4 regions of the Pannonibacter tanglangensis genome follow, and region 3 is predicted to be linked to each of the others. Evidence: riboswitches for the same ligand, from Rfam matches in the RefSeq annotation. Region 3 holds a riboswitch; each other region holds the start of a gene.

Region 1 (7,302 bases), 130 kb from region 3:
CAGATCCCGCCCGTCGGGCGCCGGACCGATGCGGAGCCCGTGCCCCGCGCGGACCGGTCCGCCCGGGCAGGTGCCATGCGGAACCCGACGCGACACATGAGCCAGACAGCAGCCCCGAACTTCCGCGACCTCGTTTCGACCTTCGCCCGCATCGGGATCCTGTCCTTCGGCGGGGCGGCGGGACAGATCGCGATGATGCACCGCATCGTCGTGGACGAGAAGAAATGGCTCGACGAGCCGCGCTACCTGCACGCGCTCAACTACTGCATGCTGTTGCCTGGGCCCGAGGCCCAGCAGCTTGCCACCTACATTGGCTGGCTCACCCATGGCGTGCGCGGCGGACTGGCCGCCGGCATCCTCTTCGTGCTGCCGGGCAGCCTGATCATGCTGGCCCTGTCCTTCCTCTACGTGCTGGGCACCGGCACGACCCTGGTCGACGGCATCTTCCTCGGCATCAAGGCCGCCGTGCTGGCCATCGTCATCCAGGCGCTGATCAAGATCGCGAAACGCGGCCTCAAGGGGCCCTTGCCCTATGTCCTTGCCGCAACCGCCTTCCTGCTGATCTTCGTCCTCGACTTGCCCTTCCCGCTGATCATCCTCGGGGCCGGGGTGGCAGGGGCCGTGGCCGCCAGGCTCGCCCCGCAGCTGATGGGGCAGGCCGCAGGGGCCGGCGGCACAGAGCCGGCCGCGCCGCTGCCAGACCATGCCACGCGCAAGGCCGTCCTCGCCGCGCTCGCCTGCCTGTCGCTGTGGTGGGCGCCGGTTCTGTTCGCCGGTCTGGTGCTGGGGTTCCAGCATGTGCTGGTCGACATCGGCCTGTTCTTTTCCAAGCTCGCGGTCATTACCTTCGGCGGCGCCTATGCGGTCCTCGCCTATCTCGCCCAGGCGGGTGTCGACATGGGCTGGGTGACGCCGCCCCAGATGATCGACGGTCTCGGTCTCGCCGAGACGACCCCCGGCCCGACCATTCTGGTCAACCAGTTTGTCGGCTTCCTCGCCGCCCTGCGGGAGCCCGGCAGCCTCTCGCCGCTTGTGGTGGCAAGCCTCGGCGCGGGGATGGCCACCTGGGTCACCTTCGCCCCGTCGTTCCTCTGGATCTTTGCCGGCGCGCCCTTCGTCGAGCGCTTGCGGCGCAACGCGATGCTGGCCGCCGCCCTGACCGGCATCACCGCCGCCGTCGTCGGCGTGATTGCCTATGTCGCCGTCTGGTTCGGGCTCAACGTCCTCTTCGCCTCGGCGAGCCGCACGTCCTATGGCTGGCTGCACGGCCTGCACATCGACCCCGCCAGTCTCGATGGTCCGGCGGCAGCCCTTGCCGGGCTCGCGCTGGTGCTGGTGTTCGCCGCCCGGCGCGGCATCCTTGAGACCGTTGCCCTGATGGCGCTGCTGGGGACCGGCATCCGGATGGTCATGGCCTGAGACGGGGACCCCGGTCGCGGCCTGTCCCGGATCGGGCGGCACGACGGGCCGTGGGTCTCGCGCCCCCTGCGACCAGCCGCACGCCGCCAGCCTCACACCTCGAGCGTGACGGGGCCAAGCGGCCGCGCGCAACAGGCCAGCACATAGCCGTCGCCGATTTCCTCGTCCGTGATGCCGCCATTGTGCTCCATCGCCACGTCGCCGGCCGTCTTCTTCACCTTGCAGGTGCCGCACATGCCGGCCTCGCAGGCGGCCGGGATGCGGACGGCGGCCGCGCGGGCGGCCTCCAGCAGGGTCGTGCCGGGGGCACAGGTCGTCGTGACGTCGCTGCGGCTGAACTGCAGTTGCATGCCGTCGCCGGCATACCCGGCGGGGGCGGTGCCATCCTGCGCCGGGGGGGCGGCCGTCGGCGCTGCGCCTTGCACCTGCGACGGGACGCGGCCAGCCGTGGCATCATCCGTCACCGTCTTTGCTTCGCTCGTGGCCTCGGCGCTGGTGGCCTGTGCCTGAGACTGAGTCTGGACTTTGGTCTGGGGCTGCGTCTGTGCCTTCGACGGCGCGCCGAAGCTTTCCTCGTGATAGTGGCGCATGTCGAAGCCGGCGTCTTCCAGCATCAGGCGCACGCCGGCCATGAAGGGTTCCGGACCGCAGCAGAAGATCTCCCGCTGCCGGTAGTCGCGCACCAGGAACTTCAGCCGCGCCATGTCGATGCGCCCGGTCAGGCCGTGCCAGCGGTCGGCCGCGCTCTTGCGCTCCACCATCAGCCCCAGCGTCAGGTTCGGCATCTGCCGCGCCAGCATCTCCAGCTCGTCGCGGAACAGAAGGTCGCCGGGCGTGCGGCCGCAGGTCAGGAACGCCACGTCGCTGGCCGGGGCCGTGTCGGCCATCGCGCGCAGCATCGACATCATCGGCGTGATGCCTGATCCGGCCGACAGGAACAGATAGCGCTCGGCCAGATGGTTCCAGTGGCTGAAATGCCCGGCCGGGCCGCTGGCCGTCAGCGTCATGCCCGGCACCAGCGTGTCGAACATCCAGCGCGTGCCGATGCTGCCTGCCTGTGCCTTCACCGTCACCGAGGCGGAGAAGGGCCGCGTCGGCGTGGAGGAGAGCGTATAGGTCCGCCACACCGGCCCGCCGGGCACCGGCAGCTCCAGGGTCACGAACTGGCCGGGCTTGTAGGAAAACCAGCCGCCGCCTTCGGGCCGAAACACGAAGGTCTTCACGTCGGCCGTCTCGTCGATGACGGCGATCACTTCCAGCCGCGCCGAAGAGCCCTTCCACGGTGCGGTGCTGGCGAAGGGCAGGGCGAGGCCTGCGGCAAGATCCGGCTTGACGGTCATGATCCGTGTCCCTCAGGCAACGCTGCGCAACGACTTGCCGCCTTCGGTCAGGCGCGTCTCCACCGAGCGGCAGTACCAGTCGACGAACTGCATCACGCCGCCCTCGTGCAGCTCGGAATAGGGACCCGGCTCATAGGCGGGCGACTTGATGCCGAAGGCATTCTCCTCGACGATCCGCCGGTCCTGGTCGTTGGTCTGCATCCAGACATGCGTCAGCGTGTCGAGGTCATAGTCGACGCCCTCGACCGCGTCCTTGTTGACCAGCCACTTGGTGGTCACGGCCGTCTCGGTGGCGCTGATCGGCAGCACGCGGAAGGTCACCGCATGGTCGCCGAGCACATGGTTCCAGGTGGTCGGATAATGGAACAGCAGCAGCGCGCCGATCCGCTCCTGGCTCACCTCCGCCGACAGACGCTCCTGCACCGCCGGGCGGCCGGAAATCGTGTAGCTCACCGCATCGCCGATCAGCGGCGTGCGGCAGGCGCGGAACTGGCCGCTCTCGTGCATCCGGAACCGGCTCGGCAGGCCGCCCGCTTCCAGCCGCGTCCAGTGCTCGGTCAGGTCCGGGTCCTCGTCGCCGCCGGCAACCCCGGTCACCGTCGGGGCTTCCGGGTAGGTCTTGCAGAGTTCGGGGTGGTTGCCGGCGCAGTGGTAGCACTCGCGGTTGTTCTCCCACACGAGCTTCCAGTTGCCCTTCTCGATGATCGTGCTCTCGAAGGCGACCTTGGCCTCGGTGAGGCGGTGCGGCGCGAAATAGGGCTGCATCAGCTGCGCGAAAGGCGCGAACTCGGCCGGCTTCTCCGCCAGGCAGATGAAGATGTAGCCGGCCACGCTCTCGCAGGCGACGGGTTTCAGCGAGAACTGCGACTTGTCGAAGTCCTCCGCCATCTGCCGCGCATAGAGCAGGCTGCCGTCGAGGTCATAGGTCCACTGGTGATAGGGGCAGACGAGCCTTGCGCTGGAGCCGCGATGCTCGGTGCAAACCCGGCTGCCGCGATGGCGACAGGAATTGTGGAAGGCGCGGATCTGACCGTCGCTGTCACGCAGGATCACCACCGGATAGTCGCCCACCTGCACGGTGAAGAAGCTGCCGGCCCTGGCCACCTCGCAGTCATGGCCGACGAACAGCCAGTCGCGGTACCAGATCAGATCCAGGTCGAGCCTGAAGTACTCCGGGTCGGTGTAGAAGGCCTGATCGAGAGAATAGCCTTCGCGCCGGTTCTTCACCCGCTTCAGCATGTCATTGCGAACGTCCATGGCCTCACATTCCGCTTGCCGGCGGGGGCTGGGGCAGGGACAGGAGGGCCGCGGCGGTCTCCCTCCGCCACAGCTCTGGCTGCCCCGGTCCGCCCACCGCGATCCGTTGGGTCGTGCTGGCCAGGGCTGGTTTCCGGGCTTCGAGGCGGCCTTGCGGCCCGGATGCGGCACCTTCCCGGGTTGCCCCAGTGGCTCCTCCACCGCGCTCCTGTCCTCGCCACCGTTGCGGGGGCAGCGCCGGCGTTTCACCGGCTTCCCAATTCTCCCTGCCGCGTCGCCGAAGCAGGGCACCCTGGTCCTGCCCCAATCCACCACGGGCGGGCCGTTGCGGATGATCCGAAAACGACACGCCATGCCGGTTCTGCGACGTTGCCGGCTGCGGGCAGAGGGCGGCGGCTCAGGCGGCCTCCGCCCGCACGAAATGGCCGGGCAGCACCTCGACCAGCGGCAGCTGGGCCAGCCGTTCGCCCGGACGCGTGAAGGCGAGCTTCGGGGCAACCGCCTCGCGCAGCCGGCCATCCTTGCGGTTCTCGCCCGGCTTGCCCGAGGGCACGGCGGCCAGCAGGCGGCGGGTATAGCTGTGCTGCGGCCGCGCGAGGATGTCGGCGGTCGCGCCCATCTCGACGATCTCGCCGCCATACATCACCGCGATGCGGTGGCTGACCCGCTCGACCACGGCAATGTCATGCGAAATGAAAAGAAAAGCCATGCCTTCGCGCTGCTGCAGGTCCAGCATCAGGTCCGTCACCTGCCGGGCAATCGAGACGTCGAGCGCCGACACCGCTTCATCTGCAACGATCAGTTTGGGCTGCGCCGACAGCGCCCGCGCGATGCAGAGCCGCTGGCGCTGCCCGCCGGAGAACTGGTGCGGATAGCGGGTGATGCAGTCCGCCTCCAGGCCCACCCGCGTCACCAGCTCGGCAGCCAGCTGCTTTTGGTCCGTCTCGCCGATCAGGCCGTGAATGCGTGCGGGCTCGGTCACCAGCTCATGCACCGGCAGGCGCGGGTTGAGGCTGGCAAAGGGGTCCTGGAACACCATCTGCGCCAGCCGCCGCTCCGGCCTGAGGTCGGCAAGCCGCTTGCCGGTCAGCTCCCGTTCGGCCAGTTCCACCCGGCCCTCGGCCGGCTCCACCAGCCGCAGGATGCTGCGCGCCAGCGTGGACTTGCCGCAACCGGATTCGCCCACCAGGCCCAGCGTCTCGCCCTCGTTCAGCGTCAGGCTGACAGAGCGCACGGCATGAAGCTCCCCCTGCAGGCGGCGCAGGAACCCCTTTCGGACCGGGAAGCGGGTCGAAAGGTCGCGCACGGTCAGCACGGGCGTCGTGCTTGCCGGCCGGGTCAGGCTGCCACTGCCGAGGCGCGGCGTTGCCTCCATCAGGGCGCGGGAATAGGCCGCCTGCGGCGCGCGGAACAGCTCGGCCGTGGCTGCCTCCTCGATGGCCTGGCCATGCCGCAGCACCAGAACGCGGTCGGCGATCTCCGAGACAACACCCATGTCATGCGTAATGAAAAGAAGGCCCATGCCGATTTCATTTTGCAATGAACGGATCAGGTCGAGGATCTCGGCCTGTGTCGTCACATCCAGCGCAGTGGTCGGTTCATCTGCAATGAGAAGATCCGGGCGGCAGGCCAGCGCCATGGCGATCATCACCCGCTGGCGCAGGCCGCCCGACAGCTCGTGCGGGTACTGTCCCAGCCGGCGCTGCGCGTCCGGAATGCGCACGGCGTCGAGCCCGGCCCGGGCTTCCTCAAGCGCCGCGCGGGCACTCAGGCCCCGGTGCCGGATGAACACCTCGGCCAGCTGCGCCCCGACGGTCATCACCGGGTTCAGCGAGGTCATCGGCTCCTGGAACACCATCGACACCCGGTCGCCGCGAATGTCGGTGAGCGCGTCATCGGACAGGGCGGTGAGGTCAATCTGGTCGGCACCTGTACCGAGCAGGATGCGCCCGCCCGCGATCCGTCCGCCTTCGCGCTCGATCAGCCGCAGGATGGCGAGCGCCGTCGCCGACTTGCCGGAGCCGGATTCCCCCACCAGCGCCAGCGTCTCGCCGGCGCGGATGGAGAAGCTCAGGCCCTTCACGGCCTCATGCGCGCCGAAGGCCACTTTCAGGCCCTCGACGGCCAGGACCGGCTGTGCCTCCGGCGCGGCGGTCATGCTGCGGTCCGCCGGCGGGCGGCAAATTCGGGCAGGCTGTCCAACACCGGCATCACCGGCGTCCAGCGGTCCGCCGTCGGCGTGAAGGCAAAGCGCATCGGGTCCTTGCCCTCGACCTGCCAGGAGACGGTGTCGCCAAGCTCCAGGAGGCCGAAGGCCCCGGCCGGTTCTCCCGAGGTGGTGAAGCTCTCGGTCAGCGACTGCTGCGTCATGTGGACGATGCCGTCGACCTTCGTGACCGTGTTCCAGTGCACGTGGCCGGCCATGCAGACCACCGGAACGCGCGCCTGCGCAAGGGCTGCACGTGCGCGCTCGGCATGGGGATAGGTCGAGGCGGACGGGTTGTTCTGGAAATAGTAGTTGCCGGTCTGGGCATGGCCGGAGATGGGCACGTGGCTCAAGACGAGCAGCGGCCGGTCGGCCGTCTGCGCCACGCGCGACAGCCACAGGAGATCGGCTTCCTTCAGCACGAAACCGGAGTGCTCCGGCGTGCGGATGATGCGGCTGTCGGCCCGCCACAGCGCGATGCGCCAGCCGCCGATGTCGAGGGTCTCGTTTGCAAGGCTCTGGCCGAGGATCGCCTCGTTGTCGGCGACCTCCAGATGGTCGCGGTCATGGTTGCCGCAGATGTGGCGCACCGGCGCGGTGATCGGGGCGAAGGCTTCGGCCACCTCGCGCTCCAGCCGCAGGTCGGTGTCGCGGTCGATGTCGGAAATCCGGTCGCCGAGATCGATGACCAGATCCGGGCGTGCGGCGTTGGTGAAGCGGGCGAACTCCTCCATCAGGCCAAGGGCGGTGTCGCCGCGCTTGGTGGCGGAGGGCGCGCCATGATGGATATCGGCAACGAGGGCAAGACGGACGGTCACGGCAAGGATCCTTTTGGCATTGGGGGAAACCGGAGCGCTGCGAGGGGCAGCGCTCCGGCTGGAGGTCAGGCTCAGTTGAAGGAGATGGAGCCGGCGCGGAAGTCGAGCACGTAGGGGATGTGGCCCGGCTTGGGCTGCCAGTTGACCGCGTTCTTCATCGCCCAGGCTTCATAGGGACGATAGAGCGGCAGCAGGGCCGGATCGGCCTTCACGCGGTCCATCAGCTCGGCATAGGCCGCGCGGCGCAGCTCGACGTCGCCGG
Region 2 (7,302 bases), on a different contig from region 3:
CGTCGTTGGCCTTGCGCCCGATGACCGCGCGGCGCTGATCCGCTTCCTGGAGTCGCTGTAACCATGCTGAAAATCCCCGCCGCGCTCGTTGCCCTGTCCCTGCTGACGGCCGGGGGCGCGCGTGGTGAAACGACTGTTCAGCCTGTTCAGGTCGGGCAGCCGGCTCAGGTTGCGGCCTCCTACGGGGATTATGTGCGTTCCAGCCTTGAGGGCTACATCCGCCCGGCCATGGGCCGGTTTGCCAGCGATGCGGCACGCCTTCCCGATGCCGTGCAAGGGGCCTGTGCCGCCGGCGATGACAGCGCCCGCGAGGAGTTCCGGGCCGTCTACGGGGCGACGCTGGCCTCCTTCGCCCGCATTGGTTTCCTCCGGTTCGGCCCGCTTGCCGAGGCCAACCGGCTGGAGCGGCTGGCCTTCCTGCCGGATGCGCGCGGCGTCGCCCAGCGGCAAGTGCGCAGGATCCTCGCCGACAGGGACGCGACCGCGACCACGGCAGGGCAGCTGGCGGGCAAGAGCGTCGCCGTGCAGGGGCTGACGGCACTCCAGCTCGTTGCCTTTGACGAGGAGGGGAGGGTGACCCTGGGCGGCACGGGCGATCCGGATGCGGCCTTTTCCTGTGCCTATGCGCTCGCCATTGCCGGCAATGTGGCCAGCCTTGCCGGGGATCTGGCCCGGGACTGGGCTGACCCGGCCGGTTTTTCCGGGGAGCTGCTTGCCCCCGGACCGGACCGGCCGCTGCTGAAAAGCGACAAGGAGGCGGCGGAGCTGATCTTCAACGCGATCGTCACCGGCTTCGTCATCGTCCGCGATCAGGATCTGTTGCCGGCGCTGGGCTCTGGTCCGGACAGTGCCAAGCCCGGACGCCTTCCCTTTGCCCGCTCCGGCTTCACGCTCGCCTATCTGTCGGCGGAGATCAGTGGGCTGGCGGAAGCGCTGAAGGCAGGCGGCTACGAGCGCGGCCTCGACAGTGAGGGGACCTGGATCCCGGCCTCGCTCGAATTCGAGTTCGGCAATGCGCTGAAGGCGTTGGCGCGCCTGCGCGAGCCGATGCGGGTGACCCTTGCCGAGCCGGAGACGCACGCCGGGCTGTCCTATGTCGCGCTCGTGCTGAAAGGCCTGCGCGACACGGTGGCGCTCAATCTCGCCGGGTCGCTGAACCTTTCCGGAGGCTTCAATGCGCTGGACGGGGACTGAGGCGGCGGTCCTGAACCGCCGCAGCTTTCTCTCCGGCCTTGCCGCAGCCGGTCTCCTGCCGCTGTTGCCGCATCGCACGGCGGCGGCCCTCGGGGCGGGCGATCCGGATGAGCCGCTTTTTGCCAGCGCGCGGCGCAATGCGGACGGACGCCATGCCGTCGCGATCCTGACGGCTGACGGGCGGGACGTGCTGGACGTGCCGCTGCCCGACCGTGGCCATGGCATCGCCCTGTCGCCGGACCGCAGCCGCTTCGTCACCTTCGCGCGCCGGCCGGGGCAGTTCCTGATGCTTGTCGACCGCGAAGAACGCCAGGCGCCACAGGTGACGAGCGCTGAACCCGGGCGTCACTATTACGGCCACGGGGTGTTTTCTGGCGACGGCCGGCTGGTCTATGCGGTCGAGAACGCATTCGGGCCCGTGGGCGAGGAAACGCGCGGCCGCGTCGGCGTCTATGATGCAAGCGGGGAGCGCCTCATCCGGATCGGCGAGTTCGACACCCATGGCGTCGGGCCGCATGACATCCTGCTGGCCGAGAAAGGCCGGGTGCTGGTGGTCGCCAATGGCGGTATCGACACGCATCCGGTCACGGGGCGCGACATGCTCAATCTCGACCGGATGCAGCCGTCGATCGCCCGCATCGATGCTGCGAGCGGGGATCTGCTCGGGCTGTTCCGGCTGCCGCCGGACCTGTCTCAAGTGTCACTGCGCCACATGGCGCTGGATGTGGCCGGATCAGTCTGGATCGGCGGACAGTTCGAGGGCGACGCGGGATTGACCCCGCCCCTGGTCGCCAGACTGTCCCGGGAGGGCGGCCTGTCGGTGGTGGATGTGCCCGAGGGATTGCTGAAGCGGCTCGGCAACTATGTCGGCTCGGTGGCGGTGAATGCACCGGCCGGGCTCGTCGCCCTGTCCAGTCCGCGCGGCGGCCATGTGCTTTATCTGTCGGCCGCTGACGGAACGCCGGTCGGCAGCCATCCGATTGCGGATGTCTGCGGGCTGGCCCCGCTCGACGACGGGTTCCTGGTTTCCGATGGTGCGGGTGGTCTCGCCTTTGGGTCGGGCCGCGAACCGGCGGCCGAGCCCTATGCCCGGCCGGCCGGCGTGTCCTGGGACAATCACATGGCTGCGCTGTAACACGGCCATCTGGTTGCCTGTCCCTAGCGCTCCCGCGCCATCAGCCAGATGAAGAACACCCCGCCGACGAGGCCGGTGACGATGCCGATGGGCATGTCCTCGGGCGCCATGATCACGCGCGCGCAGATGTCGGCGAGGATCAGGAACAGGGCTCCGGCCAGCGCCGACAGCGGGATGACGCGGGCATTGTCGCCCCCGGCAATCAGGCGCACCAGATGCGGCATCATCAGGCCGACGAAGCCGATGATGCCGGAGAAGGCGACGCAGACCCCCGTGACGAGCGCTCCGGCGACAAACACCGACAGGCGGAGCCGCGTGACAGGGACGCCAAGGGTCGAGGCGGTCTCGTCGCCCAGGGTAACGGCGTTGAGCGCGCCGGCCTTGAACCACAGCCACAGGCCGCAGGGCACCAGCACCGCAAGCGGGTAGATCAGGTGGTTCCATTGCGCGAGGCCAAGCCCGCCCAGCATCCAGAACACCACCGTGTGGGTGGCCTTCGGGTCAGCCAGGAAGATCAGGATGTTGGCCAGCGCCATGATGATGAAGGAGACGGCGACGCCCGCCAGCACCAGCCGGTCCGGCGAGCCGGCGCGGGCGACCTTCACCACGCCCAGCACGATGGCGGTTGCCACCAGCGCACCGGCAAAGGCCAGCAGCGGCACGGTCAGGAGGCCAAGGAACAGCCCCGTGTGCAGCAGCGCCAGGATCGCGCCGAAGGCCGCGCCCGACGAAATGCCGAGCAGGTGCGGATCCGCGAGGGGGTTGCGGGTGACCGACTGCAGCACCGCGCCGGTGACCGCAAGTCCTGCCCCGACGAGGGCGGCGAGCAGCGCCCGGGGGAAGCGGATGTCCCAGACAATCGCTTCCCGGGCCGCTGTCCAGGTCTTGGTCACGGAGCCGGGCAAGAGCTTGTTGGCCACGATCCCGGCGACATCGCCGAGGGGCACGGAAATGGCCCCCACGGCGACGGCGGTCAGGATGGCAAGGACGAGGAGGCCCAGGCCGACCACGCCGGTGAGCAGCACCGGCCAGAGCCGGTGTTGCTCGCCCGGGACGGCGGCCGCTGCCTCACTTTCCAGCGAAACCGTCAACGAGCTTCTCCACGGCGCGGATGTTGCGGGGGCCAGGCGTCGCCTCGACATATTCGAGCACCACGAAGCGGTCATTCTTCACGGCATCGACATTGGCGAAGGCCGGGTTGGCCTTGAGGAAGGCGATCTTCTGCTCGGCGGTGACGTTGCCGTAGTTCACGATCACGATCACTTCCGGGTTGCGGTCGACCACGGGCTCCCAGGCGACGGTGGCCCAGCTCTTGTCCAGGTCATCCATGATGTTCTTGCCGCCGGCAGCCTCGATCAGCGCGGTCGGCATGGCGTAGCGGCCGGCGGTGAAGGGGGTGTCCTCGCCGCTGTCATAGACGAAGACGCGCAAGGGATTGGACTTGTCGACCTTGGCGGTGGCCTCGGCCAGCTTTGCCTCGTAACCGGCGACCAATTCCTTTGCCTTGTTCTCGACGCCGAAGATGCGGCCGAGGTTGAGCAGGTCGTTGTACATGTCGGCCATGGAGATCTTCTCCTTCGGGCCGATATGGATGCAGCTTTCGGTGAGCTCGTAGACCTGGATGCCGAAGGGGGCGAGGGTCTCGGGCGTGACCTCGCCGCCGACCTTCATGCCGTAGTTCCAGCCAGCGAAATAGAAGTCGGCCTCGGCGCCGAGCAGCACTTCCTTGGTCGGGTATTTTTCCGAAAGCTCGGGCAGCTCGGTAACGCCCTTGCGCATTTCCTCATCCAGCGTCTTCCAGCCGGACACGCCGGTGTAGCCGGCCATGCGGTCGGTCAGGCCGAGCACCAGCATCATTTCGGTGAGGTTGACGTCGTTGGAAATGGCGCGCTTCGGCGCGGCCTCGAAGGTCACGTCGCGGTTGCAGCTCTTCACGGTCACCGGATAGGCCGCGGCGGCCACGGTGGAGAGCAGGAAGGCGGCAAGGGCAAGTTTCAGACGCATGTCAGTGGGTCTCTTCAGTCAGAGGTGAAAGGAGAAGCGGGGGTGTTGCCCGCTGAGATCGATCCGCGAGCGCACGGAAAAGGCGCCCGCGATGTGGGCTTCGGTGAAGACCTCGGCCGGGGCGCCTTCGGTCAGGACGCGGCCGCCGGCAAGCAGCAGCACCCGGTCGGCATATTCGGCGGCGAGCGTCAGGTCGTGCAGGGTGGTGATCACCGTGAGGCCGAGGCCCCGCAGCAGTGCCATCAGCTCGAGCTGGTGGCGGATGTCGAGGTGGTTGGTCGGCTCGTCCAGGATCAGAAGCTTGGGGGCCTGGGCCAGCGCCCGGGCCACCATCACGCGCTGGCGCTCGCCACCCGACAGGGTGCCGAAGGGCCGTTCGGCCAGAGCGTTGAGATGCAGGCGGGCGAGCGCATGGGCAATCGCATCGCGGTCGGCCGACCCGGCCGCGCTGAGACCGCGCTGATGCGGCAGACGCCCGAGCGCCACGATCTGGCGCACGGTCAGGGCAAAATCCGTCGGCTGCTCCTGCAGTACGGCAGCGATCCGGCAGGCGACATCGCGGGCGGGCAGGCTCCAGATGTCGGTGCCTTCCAGCCGGACATGCCCGCGGCGGGGACGATGGAAGCGGTAGAGCAGCCGCAGCAGCGACGACTTGCCGGCTCCGTTGGCACCGCAGATCGCCAGCACCTCGCCCTGGTTGAGCGTGAGGCTGATGTCGGCCAGAAGGTCAGGCCGGCCGCGCGGTCCCCAGCAGAGGCCTTCCGCCTCGAAAAAGGGCGCGCTCATGTGCAGGCATCGGCATCCGGGGGAAGCACCCGGCCGGAGGCGGGGATGCGCGCGAGGGCGGTGCGGGCCAGCTTGCCGGGCCGCTCCGAGGCCTTGCACCAGCCGTCGGGAAGCTCCTCGTACTGGCGGGCAAAGCGGGCAATGTCCTCGGCATCGGCGAGCTCCATGTCACCGAAGAGCCAGGTGGTCTTGTCCTGCGACTGGAGGGCGATGGCGCAGGGCCGGCCGCAGGCGGCCATGCACTCGATGCCGCCGACGCGCCAGGCGGCATCTGCGGCCATCTGTGCCGCAAGCTCTGCCAGAAGCGCCTTGCCGGGACGCTCTTCACTGCCGCGCGGGCGGCAGGTCACGCAGACCACCAGCTCGTGCGTCTGCTGTGCGGGATGCCGGTCATCTCCGGCCATAGGGGATTGGGCCTTGATCGGCCGTTGAATGGTCACCGTGTTGCTCCTTCCGGGACACCCCGCCCGGTGGCTGTTGTGGATCGGTGATGGCAGGTCTCCTGACTTGCGGGTCGTCGCCTTGCCCTGCCTTCCCATCCCGTGCCGGTCGTACGGCACTTGGGACAGTGGCTGTCTGGGGTCGGCTCTCCGCCTACAGTTGCGGGGGCAGTCACGGACTTGGCGCCTGTTGGCTACACCGTACCGTGTTCCCTTTTCACCCGGCGAAGCGCTTGTTCGCCGGGAACCATCACGGTGAATGATCAGGGCAGGGGCGTGTGTTGTCAAGGCAATGCCACCGGGTTTGGACAAGACCACCCGGTGTGTACATGTAATGTAATTACGTTACAAGCGCGGACTGCCTAGCCGGCGTCCATCTCGACGGAGAAGTGCGGCGTGCCCGACCAGCGCAATGTCCAGCTGGCGCCCGGCCGCACGTTCTGGATGATGCCGGGATCGAAGGCGACGAAGCAGCGGCCGCCCGGCTGGCGCACGGACGGGTAGAGCAGGCCGCGATGTCCCTGACGGCGCAGAGTGGCCGCCAGCGCCTGGCCAGCCGGATAGCCGGCCGCGGGTTCCGCCGCCAGCGCCGGGTGCTCGGGCGTGTCCGTCAGGTCCGGGAAGTCGCCGATGAAGTCGGCGAGGAGTTCCACATAGGCGGCTTCCGCGTGGAAATGGCCGATGTAGGAGAGTTCCCGCGTGCGGTGAAACCCCACCTCGGCGGCAGAGGTCAGTGGATCATAGGCACAGTACCACGCGCCGCGGTCGCCGGCGTTGAAGCGGTTGCCGGTCGGCCGCGTGTAGACAAACGCGGCGTTGATGTGGGTCTCGCCATAGAGGGCGAGATCGGCCTTGCGGCGGAGGAACGCCAGCTCCCGCCTGTCGATGCCGGGGCTGCCCTCCCGCTCGGCCTTCAGCCGCGCATTGGTCAGGCCTTCCAGCTCGGCCAGGATTTCCGCTTCCCGGTCGCTGTCGACAAGACCGCGCAGCACGGGCGGCTTGTGGTGTGTTTTCGAGATCAGCCGGATCAGGGCGCGGTCGGCGATCGCGGTGAGCTTCACGCGCCACCTCGGAGGGCATCGAGATAGGTCCGCACGCTGAGGATCTTCGGCAGGCCGCCGTCGATCATCGCGTCGACCGGGCGCTGGCCGTCAAATTCCGGCCCGGTGTTGGGCAGCCTGATCCAGCGGTCGGCAAGATCCGGACTGAAGTAGAGTTGCAGCGACTTGTAGATGCCGATGAGGGCGCTGAGGCGCAACAGCTGATCGCGGGTCAGCTCGCCCCGGAAGTTCGCGGACTTGGCGCGTTTCCAGGAGGAGTCCGACATGTCGCACAGACCTGCGGCCTCGCGAACCGTCAACGACCAGGCGTCGGCAATGCGGCTGTAGGCCTTGAGGCCGACGGCCTGAAGGTCGTCGACGGGCCGGGGCTTGAGAGCAGCTTCCATGCGGTCACCGTGCCAGTGAGCGTCGATACGCTCAAGATGGATCATATGGACCAGAATACAAGGTCAAATGATCCGGCTAGAGGTCCCTAAGCACCTCGCTGGCCCGGACGGCGGCGGAGGCGCGGTTCTCGACACCGAGTTTGACGTAGATCTGCTCGAGGTGCTTGTTCACCGTGCGCGGGCTGAGGCCGAGAATGTCGCCGATGTCCTTGTTGGACTTGCCGCGCGAGATCCAGGTCAGGACATCCGCCTCGCGCGGCGTGAGACCGAAGCGCTGGCGCAGGGCGTCCGTCTGG
Region 3 (7,302 bases):
CTCCATGCCCTCCGGGTCGTAGCCGCGGATGGTGGCGCCGGCATCCTGCAGCGCCTGGATGATCGACAGCGAGGGGGCCTCGCGCATGTCGTCGGTGTTCGGCTTGAAGGTGAGGCCAAGGATGGCGATCGTCTTGCCGCGCACGTCACCGCCGACGGCCGTCACCACCTTGCGCGCCATCGCGCGCTTGCGCTGGTCGTTGATGGCCACCGTCGTCTCGATCAGGCGCACCGGGCTGTCATGGTCCTGCGCCGTCTTGACAAGGGCCAGCGTGTCCTTCGGGAAACAGGAGCCGCCATAGCCGGGGCCGGCATGCAGGAACTTCGAGCCGATGCGGCCGTCAAGGCCGATGCCGCGCGCCACGTCCTGCACATCGGCGCCGACGCGCTCGCACAGGTCCGCCATCTCGTTGATGAAGGTGATCTTCATGGCGAGGAAGGCGTTGCCGGCATACTTGATCAGCTCTGACGTGCGCCTTGCGGTGAAGAGCAGGGGGGCCTGGTTGAGATAGAGCGGGCGGTAAACCTCGGTCATCGGCTCGCGGGCGCGCTCGTCCTCGATGCCGATGACGATGCGGTCCGGACGCTTGAAGTCGCCAATGGCGGCACCCTCGCGCAGGAATTCCGGGTTGGAGACGACGACCACATCGGCAGCCGGATTGGTGTCGCGGATGATGCGCTCGACCTCGTCGCCGGTGCCGACCGGAACGGTCGACTTGGTGACGACGACGGTGAAGCCTTTCACGGCCGCCGCGATCTCGCGGGCGCAGCCATAGACATAGGAAAGATCGGCGTGACCATCGCCGCGCCGCGACGGCGTGCCGACGGCGATGAACACCACATCGGCCTCGCCCACGGGGCCGGCAAGATCGGTGGTGAAGGAAAGGCGCCCGGCCTTGACGTTGGTGGCGACCAGCTGGTCGAGGCCCGGCTCGAAGATCGGGATCTCGCCGCGCTTCAGCGCCTCGATCTTGTCGACGGCCTTGTCGACGCAGGTCACCTCATGACCGAAATCGGCCAGGCACGCGCCGGAAACGAGGCCCACATAACCGGAGCCGATCATCGCAATCTTCATGTCAAAATCCTGACTGTTCGAACACTACCAATAATGTCAAAGCCCGTGCGGCGGCTCTGGCCTGGGCAAACGTCCCGCACGTGACGGGAGGGTCACGCAGGGGCGCTCGGGGGGCATGGCGCCAGGCCCTGGGAGACTTGCGCATGGAATGATCGTCGCCTCTCGCCCTCACGATGGTGTTACCCGAGTTTGATGTCGGATTCAATTCGCCGCTGCCGTCAAGGCAATGCTGTGTCAGCTTAATGCTTCATCAAGGTTAAATGAGTGGCAGGCGGGTGGACTGACTGGCTAGGGCAACGTCCCTTGCCTTCGCGTGGCGGGGGGCAATGCATCGTGGCCTCGCCAGGCTGCAGCCGGAGACATCGGGCAATTTCCCAGGGAGGGACTTGAAGTCGCGAGTGAAGCCTGAGGTTGCGCCTGGTGCCAGTATGGACGCAGCACGGGTGGCGCCTCCATCGTGAGGGCGGCGCATCCACTAGGGGCGCTCTGGAAGCACAAGGGGCCGGTCTTGTCGGATCGGACAAGACCGGCCCCAACGTTGGGTCCTTGTGCAGACGAGACGGGCGCGCCGGGTACCGCCCTGGCGTTCCGCAGGGCCCTGACCCGACAGGATCAGGGCGCCGTCAGATCCGGGATCAGGTCCCGATTTCGTCTCGGTCAGGCGCCAGCGGCAACCCGGACGGCGATGAGCCGGGCGGCGTCGCCGGTGAGGGGACCCTGGCGGCAGCGCTCGCCCGAGGGGCCGGCATCGCACAGCGTGCCGATCGCGCGGATCGTGTCCCGGGTCAGGAGGCCGTTGAGCGGCCCCTTGTACAGTCCGCGGGTCTGCAGCTCGTCCTGCACCAGATAGACGAAGGCATTGGCATTCGACCAGCGAAGGGTGGTCAGAAGGCTGACCCGGGTCTGCTGCGGCGCCGCCTTGAAAGCCTCGGCAAGGGCCGCGAACTCGGCCCGCGAGGCAGCAGCCACGGCGCTGATGAACAGCTCCTCTCGTGTCACGAACGTGGCACCGAGCAGCGGGGCATAGGCCGACAAGGCCGCCCGCGCCTTGACCGGATTGGGCTTCAGCATCTTGCCGGAACCGCTTCTGTACAGGGTGATCAGGCGTCTGGCCGCATCTGCGTTGCCAGCGGTCGCAGCCTTTTCAAGCTTGGCGAGGGCCCCGGCAACATCCATCCGCATTCCCTGTCCGCGCAGCATCCAGTCGGCTGCCAGAACGGTTGCGGCCGGAACGTTCATCTCTTCGGCCTGCTTGAGGTAGGCGGCTGCCTTCGCGCGGTTCGACAGGCGTCCGAACTCGCCATCCATGTGCCCGCGAGCCAGATCCAGCAAGGCAGCCGGATTGCCGGCGGCAGCGGCGCTTTCGGACAGCTGGAGAGCCTTCGCGGTATCCCGCTTGACGTACGCTCCCGTCCGATAGGCCTCGGCAAGGCGGAGTGTTGCCGTGACGTTGCCCTTTGCGGCGGCGTCCTCAAGCAGTTTCATGCCGTCGGCCACATTCGCCGCGACCAGTTCCCCGCGCAGCAGCACCTCCGACAGGAGAAGCATGGCGCCGATGTTGCCGGCGGAGGCCTGCTCGCGGAGCAGGCGCACGCCCTTTTCCACATCCTGCGTCTCGCCGACACCCCAAAGGGCGGCCTCCGCAAGGCGAAGGTCTGCGGTTGCTGCACCGGAGGCCTGGGCTGCCTGGAAGGCTGCAAGCGAGCGGGCCGGGTCGACCGGCACACCGATTCCGTCGCGATAGATTTCGCCTAGGCGGGTATGGGCCGCCGTATTGCCCGCCTCTGCGGCGCGCGTGAGGTAATCGACGGCCCTCGCGCCATCGAGAGGCACGGTCGTGCCACGAGAATAGAGATCACCAAGCGCCAGCAGGGCGTTGCGATCGCCTTCCTCCGCCAGCCCGGTCAGCAGCGCGAGGCCGCGCTCTACATCGGTCGCGACACCGTCGCCGGCAATCAGGGCGCGGGCGACAGCCAGCTGCGCGACCTTGTTTCCGCCGTCGGCTGCAGCCGAGTAATAGCCGAAGGCTCGGGCGGCGTCCCTCTCGACGCCTGCCCCCTGGCTGAAGACGTCGCCGAGACGAACATAGCTCCAGCTGTTGCCAGCCTGACCGGCCTTGGTCAGGAGGTCGATGGCCTTCTCCCGGTCCTCGCCAGAAGAGGCGTTTCGGGAAAGGTAATCACCAAGGACATGCAGCGCGTTCCTGTCCCCCTGGTCGGCCCGGGCCTGGAGCTGCTGCAGGGCGGAGGTGATGGCCTCCTGCGAGCCACCATCCTGCAGCACCTTGCGCAGCTCGCTGACGCTGGCCGGCTTCTGGGGGGCGGGGGAGGTCTGCGAGCCCTGGGGCGGTTCGGCGGTCTGCGTGGTCTGGGCGAGGGTCGGCAGGGCCGTCCCCATCAGCAGAGGTGCAGAGATGGCAAAGGAAATGGCCAGTCGTTGCAAGGACATGAGGAAACTCCGTGAGGGAAGGGAAGCGGATTGCGAAAAAAACGCAGCTCATCAAAGGATGACTGGCAGGATAAGTCCCTGACCCGGGGGGTCAACCCTTAATCGGGCAAGTGCCCGAAATTTGATCGGTTGACGATGTCGGACAGTGAAACGCCTGAATTACGGAAAAACTTGGGATGTCGATCTGGCCATTTTGCGGCAAGTCTGTGGCAAGGACTTGCAGGCCCGCTGCCGGCGACAGGTGTTTCAGTCGACCGCTCGCTCGTGGCCGGGGCCGTGAGCTGCCCTCTGTCTGCGGGGGGACGGGGAGACCGTATGGCCGGCGCAGCCTGCTGCCCCAAGGGCAGGCCTTGGGGGATGCCTGCTGCCCTGAGGCTGGCCCGAGTATGGTCTTGCGATGGGGGGGGCGCGACCGGCAGGCCCTTGACCGGACACGACCGAGTGGGGATCCTGATCCGGACAGATGGCCACGTGCCAGCGAGGCCTGGCCAAGTGTCGCAAGAAGGTTGGCCAGTTGCGTGAGCCGGCCGAAAGACAAGCATCGGCTTCGACCGTGCGGGAGGCACAGCCGGATAACGATATTTCTGGGAAGAGGTTGGCTCCGCGAGCAGGACTCGAACCTGCGACCATTCGATTAACAGTCGAACGCTCTACCAACTGAGCTATCGCGGATCACCAGAAGGGGGCGCCGGAACGGGCCCCGTGGCGAGCGACCGGGTGGGTCGCTGTCGGTGGCGAGCGTATAACAAAGGCTCTGGCCCTTTGCCAAGCCCTTTCTTGAAGAAACTTTTCCACAGGTGGAAAAGCCCGGGATTTCTGCGAAAAAACAGATGGTTGCGCCTCGCACTGCGGCGCGCCCGGCGTCCCCGCCCACCCGGCACGGCCAGAAACCGGCGCAAGACTCGGGCATCGGTCCCCGATGGCGTGCTCTTGAAGACGGGGCAAGGACGGTGCCAGCGGCGGCCCCGACGCAGGCCCAGATGCTGGCCCAGGCAGAGGCCCAGACAAAGGCCCAGACACAGGCCAAGACACAGGCCAAGACACAGGCCGAGATGAAGGCCTGCCGACGCCCGCAATCGTCCAGCGAAGGCCAAGAGCGCCAACGGCGGCACAAGCGGTCCTGTAACGCAGCCCGCCCGCCGGCCTCCGGCCAAAGGGCGTCCTTGCAGGGCAGGGGCATTGGGGTCTAGAACAGACGGGTCAGGTTCCCCGACGGGCAAAGCCCAGGGGGATGAAACGGGAATCATGGTGCGGAGCGACTCATCCCGAGGCTCCAAGTCCTGAGCTGCCCCCGCAACTGTCAGCGGCGAGCCCTGCCGCACACGGCCACTGGACGCAAGTCCGGGAAGGCGTGGCAAGGGCGACGACCCGCAAGCCAGGAGACCGGCCTGATGCATTGCAACCCCCTGCCGTCGGGTGGACGGACTGGAGCACAGACATGATCATGATTTCCCGCGCCCTGCGTTCGGGCGCCACTCCGCTTTTGCTGGTCGTCCCGGCGCTGCTTGCCGGCACCGGCACCGCCGCTGCCCATCACATGATGGACGGCCAGATGCCTCAGACCTTCGTGCAGGGCCTGCTGTCCGGCCTCGGCCACCCGGTGATCGGGTTCGACCATCTTGCCTTCATCATCGCTGTCGGTCTGGCCGCGGGCCTTGTTGGCCGCAGCCTCGTCCTGCCGGCGGCCTTTGTCCTTGCCACCATCGCGGGCGTTCTGGTGCACATGGCGGCCATTGACCTGCCGCTGGCCGAAGTCGTCATCGCCCTGTCGGTGATCATTGCCGGTGGTCTCATCGTCAGCGAGACCGAGCTGCCGGCCGGGGCATGGGCGGTGCTGTTCGCCATCGCCGGGCTGTTCCACGGCTATGCCTACGGCGAATCGATCATTGGCGCCGAACCGGCACCGCTTTATGCCTATTTCATCGGCTTTGCCGTCATCCAGTTTGCCGTCGCCAGCCTTGCGATGATGCTGACCAATCCGAAGGCTGCGGCCGTTCCGGCCTCGCTGACGGCCCGGATGGTCGGTGCCGGCATCGTCGGCGTCGGCTTCAGCGCCATCGGCGCCCAGCTCTTCGGCTGACGCCCGGTGGCAAGCCCCTTGGCAAGGCCCGAGCACCTGGTTGCCCGCGCCGTGCTGGTCACGGGCGGGGCCCGGTCCGGCAAGAGCAGCTTTGCAGAACGGCTGGCGCTTGGCGCCGGCCGTGAGCCTGTCTATGTCGCCACTTCCGCCGCCTGGGACCAGGAGATGGCCGAGCGCATCGGTCAGCACAAGGCCCGGCGCGACGGACGCTGGACGACGGTCGAGGAACAGCTCGATCTGGTCGGCACGCTCGCGCGGCACTGCGGCCCCGACAGGGTCGTGCTCGTCGACTGCCTGACGCTGTGGCTCACCAACCTGATGCTGGCCGACCGGGACCTTGCCGGTGAAACCGCAAACCTTGCCGCTGTCGTTCCCGGTCTCGCCGGTCCGGTGATCTTCGTGACCAACGAGGTGGGGCTCGGCATCGTGCCTGACAATGCCATGGCGCGCGCCTTCCGCGACGCGCAGGGCCGTCTCAATCAGGAGCTTGCCCGGGTCTGCGACCGCGTCGTGCTGGTCGCCAGCGGGCTGCCGCTCCTTCTCAAACCCAGTTCCTGTCCGGATATCCAGTTATGACCACCGTGCTTTCTCAGGGCGGCAAGATCCCCGCCACCATCGTCACCGGCTTCCTCGGCGCCGGCAAGACGACGCTGATCCGCAACCTGCTGCTCAATGCCGGCGGCCGCCGCATCGCGCTCATCGTCAACGAGTTCGGCGACATGGGCTTCGACGGCTCGCTGCTGGACGGCTGCGTCGACCCGTCCTGCAGCGCCGACGATGTGGTCGAGCTGACCAATGGCTGCATCTGCTGCACCGTGGCTGACGATTTCCTGCCGACCATGGAAATGCTGCTGGCGCGCGAGACGCCGCCCGATCACATCGTCATCGAGACCTCGGGCCTTGCGCTGCCGCAGCCGCTGGTGCGCGCCTTCTCCTGGCCGAGCGTCAAGACCCGCGTGACGGTGGACGGGGTCATCACCGTGCTGGACGCCGCCGCTCTGGCGGAAGGCCGCATCGCGCTCGACGAGGAGGCGCTGGAGGCGCAGCGGGCCGCCGATGCCTCGCTCGACCACGACAATCCGGTCGAGGAGCTGTTCCACGACCAGCTCGCCTGCGCCGATCTCGTCGTGCTCAACAAGGCCGATCTGGTGGATGCTGACCAGCTTGCCCATATCCGCGAGCACATCACCGAGGATGTCCGGTCCGGCGTCGAGATCATCCATGCCGAGAAGGGCAACCTGCCGGTCGACGTGCTGCTCGGCCGTTCGGCCGCAGCCGAGGACGATCTGGCCGCGCGCCGGGCGCATCATCACCACCATCACGACCATGATGATGACCATGACCATGACCACGATGATGATCACGATCACGATCACGATGACGACGATCACGACCATCATCACGATGACTTCGAGAGCCATGTCCTGCCGGTCGCGGCCTTCGCCAGCCTGAAGGATCTGGAGCAGGCTGTCGCCCGGGCCATGGCGCTGCCCGGCGTGCTGCGCATCAAGGGGGCGGCGTCGGTGACGGGCAAGGCGGCGCCGGCGCTGGTGCAGGCCGTCGGCCCGCGCGTCGAGACCTGGTTCGCCGCCGGGGCCAGGATGCCCGGCCATGTCGTCGTCATCGGCCTGAAGGGGCTGGACCTGTCGTCGATCACCGAAGCCCTCGGCAAGGCGAAGGCGGCCTGAGGGCCAGGACCG
Region 4 (7,302 bases), on a different contig from region 3:
CTGAATGAAGTTGTATTACACTTCGACGGCCATGGCCCTTGCCATGCTGGTTTCGACCGGAAGCGCCTTTGCCGACATGGAAGCGGCGAAGAAGTTCCTGGACGCCGAAATCGGTACGCAGTCGACCCTGAGCCGCGCGGACCAGGAAAAGGAGATGCAGTGGTTCATCGACGCTGCCGCTCCGTTCAAGGGCATGGAGATCAAGGTCGTTTCCGAGACGATCACCACCCATGAATACGAAGCCAAGGTCCTGGCGCCGGCCTTCACCGCCATCACCGGCATCAAGGTCACCCACGACCTGATCGGCGAGGGCGATGTCGTCGAGAAGCTGCAGACGCAGATGCAGTCGGGCGAGAACATCTACGACGCCTACATCAACGACAGCGACCTCATCGGCACCCACTGGCGCTACCAGCAGGCCCGCAACCTGACCGACTGGATGGCCGGCGAGGGCAAGGACGTGACCAACCCGGGTCTCGACCTTGCCGACTTCATCGGCCTGAAGTTCACCACCGGTCCGGACGGCAAGCTGTATCAGCTGCCCGACCAGCAGTTCGCGAACCTCTACTGGTTCCGGTACGACTGGTTCAACGACGAGAAGAACAAGGCCGACTTCAAGGCGAAGTACGGCTACGAGCTGGGCGTGCCGGTCAACTGGTCTGCCTACGAGGACATCGCCGAGTTCTTCACCGGCCGCGAGATCGACGGCAAGAAGGTCTATGGCCACATGGACTACGGCAAGAAGGACCCGTCGCTCGGCTGGCGCTTCACCGATGCGTGGCTGTCGATGGCCGGTGCCGGCGACAAGGGCGAGCCGAACGGCCTGCCGGTCGACGAGTGGGGCATCCGCGTCAACGAGAACTTCCAGCCGGTCGGCTCCTGCGTGACCCGCGGCGGCGACACCAACGGCCCGGCTGCCGTCTACTCGATCACCAAGTACATCGAGTGGCTGAACAAGTACGCGCCCCCGGCCGCTGCCGGCATGGTGTTCGGCGAAGCCGGCCCGGTGCCTGCCCAGGGCGAGATCGCCCAGCAGATGTTCTGGTACACCGCCTTCACCGCCGACATGGTGAAGCCGGGTCTGCCGGTCGTGAACGAGGACGGCACGCCGAAGTGGCGCATGGCGCCCTCGCCGCATGGCGTGTACTGGGAAGAAGGCATGAAGGTCGGTTACCAGGACGCCGGTTCCTGGACGCTGATGAAGTCCACCCCGGTGGACCGCGCCAAGGCGGCCTGGCTCTACGCCCAGTTCGTCACCTCCAAGACCGTGGACGTGAAGAAGAGCCATGTCGGCCTCACCTTCATCCGCGAGTCCACGCTGCAGCATGACAGCTTCACCGAGCGCGCACCGAAGCTTGGCGGCCTGATCGAGTTCTACCGCTCGCCGGCCCGTCTGCAGTGGTCGCCGACCGGCACCAACGTTCCGGACTACCCGAAGCTGGCCCAGCTGTGGTGGCAGAACATCGGCGACGCGTCGTCCGGTGCCAAGACCCCGCAGGAAGCCATGGACGCGCTCTGCGCCGAGCAGGAAAAGGTCCTGGAGCGTCTGGAACGCGCTGGCGTCCAGGGCGAGTTCGGCCCGAAGCTCAACGACGAGCAGACCGCCCAGTACTGGTTCGACCAGCCGGGCGCGCCGAAGGGTCCGATCCCGAACGAAAAGGAAAAGCCGATCACCGTCTCCTATGACGAGCTGATCGCCTCCTGGAAGTAACCCACAGACCCATGGACAACCGGGGGCGGGGCCGCAAGGTCCCGCCCTCGGGCTGACCGGCTCCGGAAACGCTTCGGACCGATCGACAATTGAGCCGGCCTCACCGGCCTGCTATCGGATATGACCAATCAAGACCTGCCGCACCAGGCGCTATCGGGGGAGGCCGACGTGACGCATATTCTCGCCATCGACCAGGGAACCACGTCCAGCCGCGCGATCCTGTTCGACACGTCGCTGAAGATCGTCGCCAGCGCGCAGGAGGAGTTTCCGCAGATCTACCCGCATCCCGGCTGGGTGGAACACGATCCGGCCGACCTTTGGTCGACGACGGCGGGGTCCTGCCGCGCGGCGATCGAGCGCGCCGGCAAGAGCGGGCACGACATTGCCGCCATCGGCATCACCAACCAGCGCGAGACCACCGTCGTCTGGGACCGTCACACCGGCCAGCCTGTCTACAATGCCATCGTCTGGCAGGACCGCCGCACGGCCGATCTCTGCCGCCGCCTCAAGGACGAGGGGCACGAGCCCATGGTGGCAGCCACGACCGGCCTGCTGCTCGATCCCTATTTCTCCGGCACCAAGCTGAAGTGGGTGCTCGACACCGTGGAGGGCGCAAGGGCGCGCGCGGAGCGCGGCGACCTGCTGTTCGGAACGGTCGACAGCTTCCTGATCTGGAAGCTGACCGGCGGCGCGGTGCATGTGACCGACGCCACCAACGCCGCCCGCACGCTGCTTTACGACATCCACAAGGGCGCCTGGAGCGCGGAGATCTGCAAGCTCCTCGACATCCCGATGGACATGCTGCCGGAGGTGAAGGACTGCGCTGCCGTCTTCGGCCACACCCGTGCAGACCTGTTCGGGCGCGAGATCCCCATCCTCGGCGTTGCCGGTGACCAGCAGGCGGCGACTGTCGGCCAGGCCTGCTTCCAGCCGGGCATGATGAAGTCCACCTACGGCACCGGCTGCTTTGCGCTGCTCAACACCGGTGACACGCCGGTGACCTCCAGAAGCCGCCTGCTGACGACCATCGCCTACCAGATTGGCGGCAAGCCGACCTATGCGCTGGAAGGCTCCATCTTCATTGCCGGTGCCGTCGTGCAGTGGCTGCGCGATGGTCTCAAGATCATCCGCGAGGCGAGGGAAACGCAGGCGCTGGCCGAAACTGCGGATCCCGGCCAGTCCGTCATCCTGGTGCCGGCCTTCACCGGTCTCGGCGCGCCTTACTGGCGCCCGGACTGCCGCGGCGCGATCTATGGTCTGACCCGCAACTCCGGGCCGGGGGAATTCGCCAAGGCGGCGCTGGAGAGCGTCGGCTACCAGACCCGCGACTTGCTGGAGGCCATGCGGGTGGACTGGGCCAACGCGGCCGGCCAGTCCGTGCTGCGTGTCGACGGCGGCATGAGCGCCAACAACTGGGCGATGCAGTTCCTGTCCGACATTCTCGGCGCTCCGGTGGACCGCCCGACGGTGCTGGAGACGACGGCGCTCGGTGCCGGCTGGCTGGCCGGCATGCAGGCCGGCGTCTATCCGGACATGGCCGGCTTTGCCGAGGGCTGGGCAATCGAGCGCCGCTTCGAGCCGCGAATCGACGAGGCGACCCGTGCCCGCAAGTATGAGGCCTGGAAGACGGCGGTTGCCGCAACCATGAGCCTCTGAACCCCGGATCCGCGCCGTCGGCTACACGGCCAAAGGGCGCTCTTGCAGCCCGGGGCCGGCTCGACTAGCCTTGTGGCGATGGTTCCTTCCGGTGCCGACTGGCGGCGGAAGGATGAAAAGGGAATCCGGTGCGGACAGACGCTGTGTCTGTCCAAATCCGGGACTGCCCCCGCAACTGTAGGCGGCGAGCATACCTGTCGGAACCACTGGCCCTCGCGGCCGGGAAGGGACAGGGGCGCGAAGACCCGCAAGTCAGGAGACCTGCCATCATCCCTTGAACCAAACCGGGCGGGGTGCCCCGGCAGGAGGCAAGATGGCACGCGCAGTATCCGGACCAAGATCCGGCCGCATCCAGCTTTGCGGCCTTGCCCACCCCGCGTCCGTTCGCGGAGGGCGACACGGTGGACTGCATTTCCCTTGATCTTGATCCAGACATCGCCGGCGAGAGAACTGCCGGCGCGCCCCATCCACACGGCGGTGACGGTTTCTCCACGTTCTGCCGCAACACCGGGCGCCCCTGCATCATGGCACGGCTGCTGGCGCGGCGGCTGGCGCTGGCCGGCGACATGGCCGACGCCCTTGACCTGGCGGAAACGGCGCTCTCCGGGCGTGTGCGCAGCGGCTGTCCGCAGTCTCAGACCGGAGACATGACCTGCATGATGGCCTTCACGGTCCGCAACGGGCTGGCCTATGTGTTCGGAGGCGTGGAGGGGCGTGAGCGCGTGGACGACCTTGTCCGCCTCGCGCAGAGCGCCTATCCGCCGGTGGCCGGGCTTGCGGCCTCGCGCGGCGCAGAGCCGGAGGTCGAGGTACGATTCGGGCCGGTGCTGGTGCCTGCAACCGTGCAGGTCACTGATCTGGCCGCACTTGCCGGGCCGACCGGCGCCATGGCCACAGGGCGCAAGGGTGGACGTGCCGCGCGCCACAGGGCCCTGCGCCCAGGACCCTGACTGGCGGGCTGACCGGGGCCGCTTGATCGGCGCAGGTGAGGCAGGCCGCCGCGGATGCGGCGGCCGCCGGCGGATCAGCCCAGAACGACGCGCTGTCCGGTGCGGGCGCTTTCGGCGATGCCGTGGATCACCTTCTCGAACTCCAGCGCGGCGGCGAAATCGGGATGCGGCCGCGTGCCGGTCGTGATGGCGGTGAGGAGTTCCGCCGCCTCGATGACTTTCAGGTCGTTGAAGCCGACCTGATGGCCGGGGGCCGGACAGAAGGCACCATAAACCCCGTGCTCGGGGCCGGACAGGATAGTGCGGAAGCCCTGCTCGGCCTTCGGCCCTTCGTTCACATAAAGCTGCAGCTCGTTCATGCGCTCCTGATCGAAGACCAGCATGCCCTTCGTGCCGTGCAGCTCGAAGCCGAGACGGTTCTTGCGGCCCCAGGCGGACCGGGACGTGGACAGGGAGCCGTGAACCCCGCTGGCAAAGCGCAGGAGGGCAGTGGCCGTGTCCTCGTTCTCCACCGCGCCGCGCCCGGAGCCATCGGGCAGGGGACGGGTCGTGTGGACCGTCTGCATGTCGGCAACAAGGCTTTCGATCGGACCGCAGAGGCCCGTCAGCATCGAGACGAGATGACAGCCGAGGTCGCCAAGCGTGCCGAGGCCGGCTTCCTCCAGGCGCGCGCGCCAGGTCCAGGCCAGATCGGGATCGGCCTGATAGTCCTCGTCGACAATGCCGCGCACATGCACGAGGCGGCCGATCCGCCCGGCTTCAACCAGCTTCTGTGCGTGACGGAAGGCCGGATTGCGGATGTAGTTGTAGCCGACCATCGTGGTCTTGCCGCTGGCTGCTGCGGCTGCCGCCATCGCCTCCCCATCCGCCAGCGTCAGGCCCATCGGCTTCTCGCACCAGACGTGCTTGCCGGCAGCCAGCGCGGCCAGGGCCATTTCCTTGTGGAAGCGGTTCGGGGTCGTGATGGAGACGATGTCCACCTGCGGATCCGTGACCAGGGCCCGCCAGTCATCCGTCGACCGGGCGAAGCCGAACTGGCTGGCAAAGCCTGTCGCCTTGTCGGCCGGCGTGTCGCACAGCAGTTCCAGCCGCACCTCGGGCACGGTTCCAAGCACCGCGCGGGCGTTGCGCCAGGCCAGGGCATGGGCCTTGCCCATGAAGCCCGTGCCGATGAGGCCAATCCCCAGGGTCATTCACAATCCTCCCGATACAAAATGGAATTTTTGTTCCAATTCTGTCATCGCGGCGTTATCGTGTTTTGTCAAGCAAGAACAGAACCCTGTAAGGAATGACGATGTCCCAACGCCCGGCTCCCCGCACCGTCGAAGCCTTCCATGCGCGTCTGCTGGAAGCATCGGAAACCTTGCCCAAGCGGCTGCGCCAGTGTGCGGAGTACCTGTCCGCCAACACCGACCGCATCGCGGTCTCCACCGTGGCGGACATGGCGCAGGCTGCGGGTGTCCAGCCGTCGGCGCTGATGCGCTTCTGCAAGATCCTCGGCTTCTCCGGCTATACGGAGATGCAGCGCCTGTTCCGCGATGCCTATTCGCAAGGCTGGCCGGACTATGCGACGCGTCTCAAGAACCTGCGCGAGAGCGGGGCCGGGAGCCCTTCCGCGCTTCTGGCCGAATTCATCGACGCTGGGCGCATGTCCTTGGAAAATCTGGCAAATACGGTCGATAGCCGCAGTCTCGACAAGGCCGTCAAGCTGCTGGCCGAGGCGGAGATGGTGCATATCATCGGCCTGCGCCGGACCTTTCCCGTGGCGGCCTATCTCGCCTATGCCTTCGAGAAGATGAGCGTGCCGGCCCTGTTGCATGATGCGGTTGGAAAGCTCGACCGCCGGCACGCCCTGCGGCCAGGGGACGCGCTGATCGCCATCACATTTGCCCCCTACAGCGCCGAAACGGTCGAGCTGGCGGAGGTTGCGCGGGGGCTTGATCTGCCGGTTATTGCCATCACGGACACGGTCATGAGCCCGCTGCAAAAGCTTGATGCGACAGTCCTTTCCGTTGCGGAGGTCGACTTCGGATCGTTCCGGGCCCTCTCGGCCACCCTGTCGCTTGCCATTGCCCTTGCTGTTGCCGTTGGGGCAGGTCGTAGAATCGAGCCATAAAAAAGTTGTTGCATTGAATCAAAAAATGGAATGAATATTCCAGTGTGAACGGCGACGGCAGAGCGGCCGGATGCCGGGCGGCCCGGACGGAGGGAGCCTCCGGGTCTAACCGATTTGGGAGGAATTCATGAGAAAGACCCTGACCGCCATCGCAGCGGCGGTGTTTGCCGTCGCCGGTTTCGTTGCTCCGGCTTCTGCAGAGGGCGAGAAGTTCGTTCTCGTCAGCCATGCGCCGGACAGCGACAGCTGGTGGAACACGATCAAGAACGCGATTGCCGTTGCGGGCGAGCAGATGAAGGTGTCGGTCGAGTACCGCAACCCGCCGACCGGTGACCTGGCCGACATGGCCCGCATTGTCGAGCAGGCGGCTGCCTCCAAGCCGGACGGCATCATCGTCACCATCGCCGACTATGACGTCCTGTCGGGCCCGATCACCGAAGCCGTGGCGCGCGGCATTCCGGTCGTGACCATCAACTCCGGCACGCTGGAGCAGTCGAAGAAGCTGGGCGCGCTGATGCATGTCGGCCAGCCTGAATTTGATGCCGGCTTCGGTGCCGGCGAGCGTCTGGGTGCCGCGGGCGCCAAGAAGTTCCTTTGCGTCAATCACTACATTACCAACCCGGCCTCGGTCGAACGCTGCCAGGGCTTTGCCGCTGCGCTCGGCGTCGAGCTGGGCAACCAGATGATCGACGCGGGTCAGGACCCGGCCGAAATCCAGAACAAGGTCGCGGCCTACCTGCAGAGCAACCCGGACACCAACGCGATCCTCGCGCTCGGCCCCACCTCGGCCCATCCGACGCTGGCTGCGCTCGAGCAGTCCGGCAAGGCCGGCAACATCCTGTTCGGCACCTTCGACCTCTCGCCTGAAA

The links. Region 3 has a riboswitch for cobalamin ahead of GWI72_RS07160 (HupE/UreJ family protein). Riboswitches for the same ligand answer to the same signal wherever they lie in the genome.
Region 1: another riboswitch for cobalamin. It lies ahead of GWI72_RS06620 (aromatic ring-hydroxylating oxygenase subunit alpha); the one in region 3 lies ahead of GWI72_RS07160 (HupE/UreJ family protein).
Region 2: another riboswitch for cobalamin. It lies ahead of GWI72_RS19450 (DUF1636 family protein); the one in region 3 lies ahead of GWI72_RS07160 (HupE/UreJ family protein).
Region 4: another riboswitch for cobalamin. It lies ahead of GWI72_RS16340 (hypothetical protein); the one in region 3 lies ahead of GWI72_RS07160 (HupE/UreJ family protein).

What each region holds. Positions count from the first base shown of each region.
Region 1 covers NZ_JAABLQ010000001.1:1,457,668-1,464,969, reverse strand. Annotated here, with positions in the region: gene chrA (chromate efflux transporter) at 97-1,419, shown strand; gene GWI72_RS20145 (hybrid-cluster NAD(P)-dependent oxidoreductase) at 1,512-2,759, opposite strand; gene GWI72_RS06620 (aromatic ring-hydroxylating oxygenase subunit alpha) at 2,772-4,016, opposite strand; cobalamin riboswitch at 4,124-4,327, opposite strand; gene GWI72_RS06615 (ABC transporter ATP-binding protein) at 4,414-6,174, opposite strand; gene GWI72_RS06610 (metallophosphoesterase) at 6,171-7,040, opposite strand; gene GWI72_RS06605 (ABC transporter substrate-binding protein) at 7,112-7,302, opposite strand, start outside.
Region 2 covers NZ_JAABLQ010000004.1:180,995-188,296, forward strand. Annotated here, with positions in the region: gene GWI72_RS19420 (di-heme oxidoreductase family protein) at 1-61, shown strand, start outside; gene GWI72_RS19425 (imelysin family protein) at 64-1,194, shown strand; gene GWI72_RS19430 (DUF1513 domain-containing protein) at 1,175-2,329, shown strand; gene GWI72_RS19435 (FecCD family ABC transporter permease) at 2,353-3,420, opposite strand; gene GWI72_RS19440 (ABC transporter substrate-binding protein) at 3,398-4,333, opposite strand; gene GWI72_RS19445 (ABC transporter ATP-binding protein) at 4,352-5,119, opposite strand; gene GWI72_RS19450 (DUF1636 family protein) at 5,116-5,559, opposite strand; cobalamin riboswitch at 5,595-5,826, opposite strand; gene GWI72_RS19455 (RES domain-containing protein) at 5,922-6,620, opposite strand; gene GWI72_RS19460 (MbcA/ParS/Xre antitoxin family protein) at 6,617-7,006, opposite strand; gene GWI72_RS19465 (response regulator transcription factor) at 7,083-7,302, opposite strand, start outside.
Region 3 covers NZ_JAABLQ010000001.1:1,591,918-1,599,219, reverse strand. Annotated here, with positions in the region: gene GWI72_RS07175 (UDP-glucose dehydrogenase family protein) at 1-1,074, opposite strand, end outside; gene GWI72_RS07170 (tetratricopeptide repeat protein) at 1,732-3,522, opposite strand; tRNA gene GWI72_RS07165 (tRNA-Asn) at 4,119-4,194, opposite strand; cobalamin riboswitch at 4,708-4,928, shown strand; gene GWI72_RS07160 (HupE/UreJ family protein) at 4,961-5,602, shown strand; gene cobU (bifunctional adenosylcobinamide kinase/adenosylcobinamide-phosphate guanylyltransferase) at 5,621-6,178, shown strand; gene cobW (cobalamin biosynthesis protein CobW) at 6,175-7,290, shown strand.
Region 4 covers NZ_JAABLQ010000002.1:349,945-357,246, forward strand. Annotated here, with positions in the region: gene GWI72_RS16330 (ABC transporter substrate-binding protein) at 5-1,711, shown strand; gene glpK (glycerol kinase GlpK) at 1,832-3,367, shown strand; cobalamin riboswitch at 3,430-3,650, shown strand; gene GWI72_RS16340 (hypothetical protein) at 3,769-4,317, shown strand; gene GWI72_RS16345 (Gfo/Idh/MocA family protein) at 4,392-5,510, opposite strand; gene GWI72_RS16350 (MurR/RpiR family transcriptional regulator) at 5,612-6,433, shown strand; gene GWI72_RS16355 (sugar ABC transporter substrate-binding protein) at 6,561-7,302, shown strand, end outside.